2 regions of the Bradyrhizobium sp. NC92 genome follow, and region 1 is predicted to be linked to the other one. Evidence: riboswitches for the same ligand, from Rfam matches in the RefSeq annotation. Region 1 holds a riboswitch; the other holds the start of a gene.

Region 1 (3,386 bases):
TCAATTCCGCATCACGAATTTAGCGCCGCCTTGGCCGCCCGTTCGCGCTCGACGCGCTCCGTGACGTCGCGCGCCATCGCCACCGATCCCTGCACGGCACCATCTCTGTCCCGCACCAGCGCGAAGGTCATCTCGATGTAGAGCTTGCGCCCGCTCTTGTGCAGCGCGCGGGTCAGCGTCGGCCTGCCCGCAAGCTTCATGGTGCCGCTGGCGAGCGCGGCGTCGAAGGCTTTCCAGTGCGCGGCGCGCAGATGTTCGGGAATGATCAGATCGAGATTCTGGCCGAGCGCTTCGTCGGCGGAGAAGCCGAACAGCGCGGTCGATGCGCGATTCCAGCGCGTGATCGTGCCGGAGCGATCGGAATAGATCAGCGCGTCCGCGGCGTCGTTGATGATCTGTGCGTCGAGATCGGAGGAGTTTGTCATGTCGCCACCATCGCAAGCAGCCGGATTTCAGTTCGCTGACACACATTCGGTGTCATCGCCCGACTCGATCGGGCGATCCAGTACTCCGAGGCAGAAGTGATCAAATCGGGAGGCCGCGGCGCACTGGATGCCCCGGTCCCGGCTCCGCTAGGCTACGCCGGGCCAGAGGGTGCTCGGCCGGCGAAGCTTCAGCGAAGTCGGCAAGCCGGGGCATGACAGTAGAGTGTGCAGCTACACCCGAAAATGCTTCGATAGTTTGAGGCCTTGCGCCTGGTAGTTGGAACCGATGCGCTGGCCGTACATGGCGTCGGGGCGCGCCAGCATCTTCTCGTAGACGAGGCGGCCGACGATCTGGCCGTGCTCGAGGATGAACGGCACCTCGCGCGAGCGCACTTCGAGCACCGCGCGGGCGCCCTGCCCGCCCGCGCCGGCATAGCCGAAGCCGGGATCGAAGAAGCCGGCATAGTGCACGCGGAATTCGCCGACCAAGGGATCGAACGGCACCATCTCCGCGGCGTAGTCGGGCGGCACCTGCACCGCTTCCTTGGAGGCGAGGATGTAGAACTCGCCGGGGTCGAGGATCAGGCTGCCGTCGGGGCGCGCCGAGATCGGCTCCCAGAAATCCTCCACCGCGTAGCCGGCGCGGCGGTCGACGTCGACGACGCCGGTGTGGCGCTTGGCGCGGTAGCCGACGAAGCCGCTCGCCTTCTCGCCCGACAGATCGACCGAGACGGCAACGCCGCCGGACAGGTCCGCATCGTCGATGTCGACGAGGCGCTCGCTAGCATGCAGCGCATCGAGCTCGTCGGGATTGAGGATGGCATCGCCGGTGCGAAAGCGCACCTGGCTGAGGCGCGAGCCCTCGCGCACCAGCACCGGAAACGTCTTCGGACTGATCTCGGCATAGAGCGGGCCGTGATAACCGGTGCCGATCATGTCGAAGCGGCGGGTGCCGTCGGCGATCACGCGGGTGAAGACGTCGAGCCGGCCGGTCGAGCTCTTCGGATTGGCGGCAGCGACGATCTCCGGCGGCAGCGCGAGGCTTTCGAGCAGCGGCACGATGTAGACGCAATTGGTCTCGAGCACCGCGCCGTCGGCGAGGCTGAACTCGTGCAGCTTCAACTCGTCGATGCGCTCGGCCACCGTGGCGCCGGGCCCGGGGAGGAAGCTGGCACGGACGCGATAGGCGATGTCGCCAAGGCGCAGATCGAGGCTCGCCGGCTGGATCTGGCTCTCGACGAAGTCGTAGGCGGGCAGGATGAGACCTTCTTCCGCCATCGCCGCGATCATGCGGTCGGGCAGGATACCATTGGCGTCGGCGGCGACCGTGAACGTCAACCGGGGGTCCTCATCAGGGGTCAAACGCATCCGGACATGCCGGAAATACAAGTCTTTTACGGCTATCCGATGGACGCCTTGACGGAAAGGGCATTGCGGAATATGAGCATCACTTATCCCGTGGTGATTTGAGCCGGCCGGCTTGCAGCCACGTTAAATAAGTCGCTAAACAGGCCGGGGACCTCTGTGATCCCGGCCCGTGGAGACATCCAGGCCGGTTTTTTTGTGACCGTTTTCGCCTCGACGGTCATGTCGGAGAGGGTCCTATGTCGAAGTCGTCTGCCACTTACCGTCCCGAAACCCGCCTGGTCCATTCCGGCACCCTTCGCTCGCAATATGGCGAGACGTCGGAGGCGCTGTTCCTGACGCAAGGCTATGTCTACGCCAGCGCGGAGGAGTGCGAGGCGCGGTTCAAGGGCGAGGATCCCGGCTTCATCTATTCGCGCTATTCCAACCCGACCATTGCGATGTTCGAGCGCCGCATGATCGAGCTCGAAGGCGCTGAGGCCGCGCGCTCGGCGGCAACCGGCATGGCGGCGGTGACGACCGCGATCCTGGCGCCGCTCAAGGCCGGCGATCACGTCGTCGCCTCCCGCGCGCTGTTCGGCTCGTGCCTCTACGTCGTCCAGGACCTGTTGCCGCGCTACGGCATCGAGACCACGCTGGTCGACGGTGCCAATCTCGATGAATGGCAGCGCGCGGTGAAGCGCAACACCAAGACGTTCTTCCTGGAGAGCCCGACCAACCCGACGCTGGACGTACTCGACATTCCCTCGATTGCCGAGATCGCGCACAAGGGTGGCGCGCGGCTCGTCGTCGACAACGTGTTTGCGACGCCGATCTGGCAGAGCCCGCTCGCGCTCGGCGCCGACGTCGTCGTCTACTCCGCGACCAAGCACATCGACGGCCAGGGCCGCTGTCTCGGCGGCATCATCCTGTCCTCGGAAGCCTTCATCGCCGAGCACATCCACAATTTCATGCGCCAGACCGGCCCGTCGATCTCGCCGTTCAATGCCTGGGTCCTGCTCAAGGGCCTGGAGACGCTCGGCGTGCGCGTGCGCGCGCAGACCGACACGGCCGCGCGCATCGCCGAGGTGCTGGCGAGCCATCCCAAGATCTCGCGGCTGGTCTATCCCGGCCGCGCCGATCATCCGCAGGCGGCGCTGGTGAAGAAGCAGATGCGCGGCGGCTCGACGCTGGTCGGCTTCGAGGTGAAGGGCGGCAAGGCGGCGGCGTTCCGCGTGCTCAACGAATTGAAGCTTGCCAAGATCTCGAACAATCTCGGCGACGCCAAGAGCCTCGTCACGCATCCGGCGACCACGACGCATCAGCGCCTGAAGCCGGAAGACCGCGCCGCGCTCGGCATCAGCGAGGGTTTCATTCGCTTTTCGGCGGGGCTCGAGCACGCCGATGACCTGATCGAGGATCTCACCGCGGCGCTGGAGAAGGCGTGAGGGAAGCTTCGTAGGGTGGGCAAAGCGAAGCGTGCCCACCATTCTCGACTACAATGACGAGATGGTGGGCACGGCGCTGCGCGCCTTTGCCCACCCTACGGCGATAACCTCTCACATCGGCCGATACGTTCTCACATCGGCGGGCACGTTCACCCCGAGCTTGATCTGG
Region 2 (3,386 bases), 200 kb from region 1:
GGTCCGCCACGCGCTTGAACGCCTCGATCGCCTTGGGCGAGGGCCCGAACGGCGTCTCGTTGGCGGAGAGCTTGAACACCTTGCGGCCCGGCTCCGGCACCGGGCTCTTGCCGGGCGTGTAGGGCGCAATATCGAGAATGCCGGGATTCGGCACGGGGCGGGACATCTTGGACTCCGGATAGGCTGGGCGGCTCGCGATTTACGATTTCGGCCCGGTCGGGGGCACCGTATAGCGCGTTGCGTGGCTGCCGACGAGGGCCACAGAGCGAACCGAGGCCCCCGCCTCGATCAGGGCAGCCCTGATTTTGTCGATGCTGGTCGCGCTGGTGACCGAGACCAGCAGCGCCGCGCCGTCGAAGGCGGTATCGGGCACCGCAACGATCTCGGCGAGCGGCGACAGCGCGCGGGCGACCTCGGCGTTCCATCCGGAGACGCGCACGCTGAAGGTCTCGACCTCTGTCACCAGGGCGCTGTCGGCGACGCGCGAGATCGCGAACACCGGCAGCGAGGCCGGATGGTCGGCACGCTCGACGAAGGGCATCCGTGCGATGATCTTGGGCGCGCCGTCGGCTTCCAGCTCCAGCCACCACGGCGTGCGGCTCGAGGTCGCCGAGACCAGCGCCAGGTCGCCCTTGGATTTCGCCACCGCCTCGACCGCGGCCTGCGCGCTGAAATGCGCGACGTAAGGCACCGTGAAGCCGAAATGGAAGCGCACGGAATCGCGCATCGCCGGTTCGCTCACCGAGATGTCGGCATGCACGGAGAACGGCGCCTGCACATAGGTGAAGGTCGAGATGATGACGCGCCAGATGCTCTCGACCGTGTCGAGCGGCAGGATGCCGCGATGACGCTGCACGATCTCGCGCATCATGGAAGCCTCGCGCGCGGGGCGGAACGCCGAGCCGACCTCCTGGGTCTGCTTCACCTGGATCAGCCGGTCGATGATGTCGCCGCGCTGCATGAGGAGGCGATGCATGCCCTCGTCGATCGCGTCGATCTCCTTGCGCAGTTCCTGCAGCGATGGTGGCGCGGGCGGGCGTTGGGACATGTCTGGTCGTCGATCGTTCCGATGGGGGATGTCCTGATTAGGCAGTCGTGGCGGCGAAAGCAAAGAGAAATGACGTGCTTTGCGGGCGACGCGACTGAGGCGAATTGGGCCGATCCGGGCCGCGACTTGACGAAAACCGCCCAAGACGGTAGCTTTTGCCCGTTCCGTGGTCATTTGAGCCGGCCGGCTTGCAGCCACGTTAAAAAACTCGCTAAACAGGCCGGGGACGCTTCCGATCCCGGCCGAACCTATCGTTCAGGCCGGGTTTTTCATGGCCTGATGTCAGCGGCGCGCTCGAGCAGCCAGTCGCAAACGAGGTCATGTCCGAGATGGGTAGCGTCAAGTCGATACCGAGTCCTGCGATCAGCGCCGACGAGCGGTCGCATGAGGTGGACCATCCAAGCTCGCTGATTGCGCATTTCGGCACCGAGCAGCCGCTGCGGCTCGATTGCGGCGTCGATCTCACCCCGTTCCAGATCGCCTACCAGACCTATGGCGAGCTCAACGCCGATCGCTCCAATGCCGTGCTGATCTGCCATGCGCTGACCGGCGACCAGCATGTCGCCAACGTGCATCCCGTCACCGGCAAGCCGGGCTGGTGGGAGACGCTGGTCGGCCCCGGCCGCCCCATCGATCCCAAGCACTACTTCATCATCTGCTCCAACGTGATCGGCGGCTGCATGGGCTCGACCGGGCCGGCGTCGATCAATCCCGCCACCGGCAAGGTCTGGGGCCTGGATTTCCCCGTCATCACCATCCCCGACATGGTGCGCGCGCAGGCGATGCTGATCGACCGGCTTGGCATCGACACGCTGTTTGCGGTCGTCGGCGGCTCGATGGGCGGCATGCAGGTGCTGCAATGGACCGCGGCCTATCCTGAGCGTGTGTTTTCTGCGCTGGCGATTGCCTGCGCGACGCGGCACTCGGCGCAGAACATCGCCTTCCACGAGCTCGGCCGCCAGGCCGTGATGGCCGACCCCGACTGGCACGGTGGCGGCTATGCCGATCGCGGCATCCATCCGCATCGCGGGCTCGCGGTGGCGCGGATGGCGGCGCACATCACCTATCTCTCGGACGCGGCGCTGCATCGCAAGTTCGGCCGGCGCATGCAGGATCGCGAGCTGCCGACCTTCTCGTTCGACGCCGACTTCCAGGTGGAATCCTATCTGCGTTACCAGGGTTCGTCCTTCGTCGAGCGCTTCGACGCCAATTCCTATCTCTATCTGACGCGGGCGATGGACTATTTCGACATCGCCGCCGATCATGGCGGCGTGCTGGCCAAGGCCTTCGCCGACATCAAGACCCGCTTCTGCGTGGTCTCCTTCACCAGCGACTGGCTGTTCCCGACCTCGGAATCGCGCGCGCTGGTGCACGCGCTGAACGCCTCAAGCGCGCGGGTGTCGTTCGCCGAGATCGAGACCGATCGCGGCCATGACGCCTTCCTGCTCGACGTGCCCGAATTCTTCGACATCTCCCGCGCCTTCCTGCAATCGGCAGGCAAGGCCCGCGGGCTCAGCCTCGAGGACCGCTAGCGATGTCCGTCCAGGAAGTGCTGCCGCTGAACGGCGTTGCGGCCGCGCCGTCCGGCCAGTTTCGCGCCGATCATCTGCTGGTCGCCGAGATGGTCAAGCCGGGCTCGAAGGTGCTCGACGTCGGCTGCGGCGACGGCGATCTGCTTCAGCTGCTGGAGACCCGCGGCATCGACGGCCGCGGCATCGAGCTGTCCCGCGAGGGCGTCAACCGCTGCGTCGCCAAGGGGCTCGCGGTGGTGCAGGGTGATGCCGATACCGATCTCGTCAATTATCCCGACGATGCCTTCGACTACGTGATCCTGTCGCAGACGCTGCAGGCGACGCGGCAGCCGAAGGTCGTGCTGGAGAATCTGCTGCGCATCGGCCGCCGCGCCATCGTCTCGTTCCCGAATTTCGGGTTCTGGAAGATGCGGCTCCAGCTCCTGATCGGCGGCCACATGCCGCGCACGGAGAATCTGCCGGCGACCTGGTACGACACCGCCAACATCCATTTCTGCACCATCAAGGATTTCGTGCAGCTCTGCGACGAGATCAACGTCAAGATGGAGCGCTCGGTCGCGCTCGATCTCTACGGCCGCCCGGTGCCGCTGAACCTGCCCTGGTGGGTGTGGAACATGTTCGGCGAGCAGGCGGTGTTCTTGCTGAGCCGGGGCGGGGGGAAATAGTCCCCGTCGTCATTGCGAGGAGCTCTTGCGACGAAGCAATCCAGGCTGTCTCCGCGGAGGGATTCTGGATTGCTTCGCTGCGCTCGCAATGACGGAGTACGGGGCAGCGCATCTGCCTTAATGCGCCGCCAGCGACCGCGG

Evidence for each region. Region 1 has a riboswitch for S-adenosylmethionine ahead of N2602_RS37460 (O-succinylhomoserine sulfhydrylase). Riboswitches for the same ligand answer to the same signal wherever they lie in the genome.
Region 2: linked by a shared signal. The riboswitch ahead of N2602_RS36490 (homoserine O-acetyltransferase) and the one ahead of N2602_RS37460 (O-succinylhomoserine sulfhydrylase) in region 1 are both predicted to bind S-adenosylmethionine.

The regions. Positions count from the first base shown of each region.
Region 1 covers NZ_CP104171.1:8,054,110-8,057,495, forward strand. Annotated here, with positions in the region: gene N2602_RS37450 (PAS domain S-box protein) at 12-425, opposite strand; gene N2602_RS37455 (2'-deoxycytidine 5'-triphosphate deaminase) at 657-1,793, opposite strand; SAM riboswitch at 1,874-1,953, shown strand; gene N2602_RS37460 (O-succinylhomoserine sulfhydrylase) at 2,030-3,217, shown strand; gene N2602_RS37465 (SGNH/GDSL hydrolase family protein) at 3,329-3,386, opposite strand, start outside.
Region 2 covers NZ_CP104171.1:7,851,578-7,854,963, reverse strand. Annotated here, with positions in the region: gene hisC (histidinol-phosphate transaminase) at 1-166, opposite strand, end outside; gene N2602_RS36495 (chorismate mutase) at 200-1,048, opposite strand; SAM riboswitch at 1,205-1,284, shown strand; gene N2602_RS36490 (homoserine O-acetyltransferase) at 1,378-2,580, shown strand; gene metW (methionine biosynthesis protein MetW) at 2,583-3,245, shown strand; gene N2602_RS36480 (alpha/beta fold hydrolase) at 3,363-3,386, opposite strand, start outside.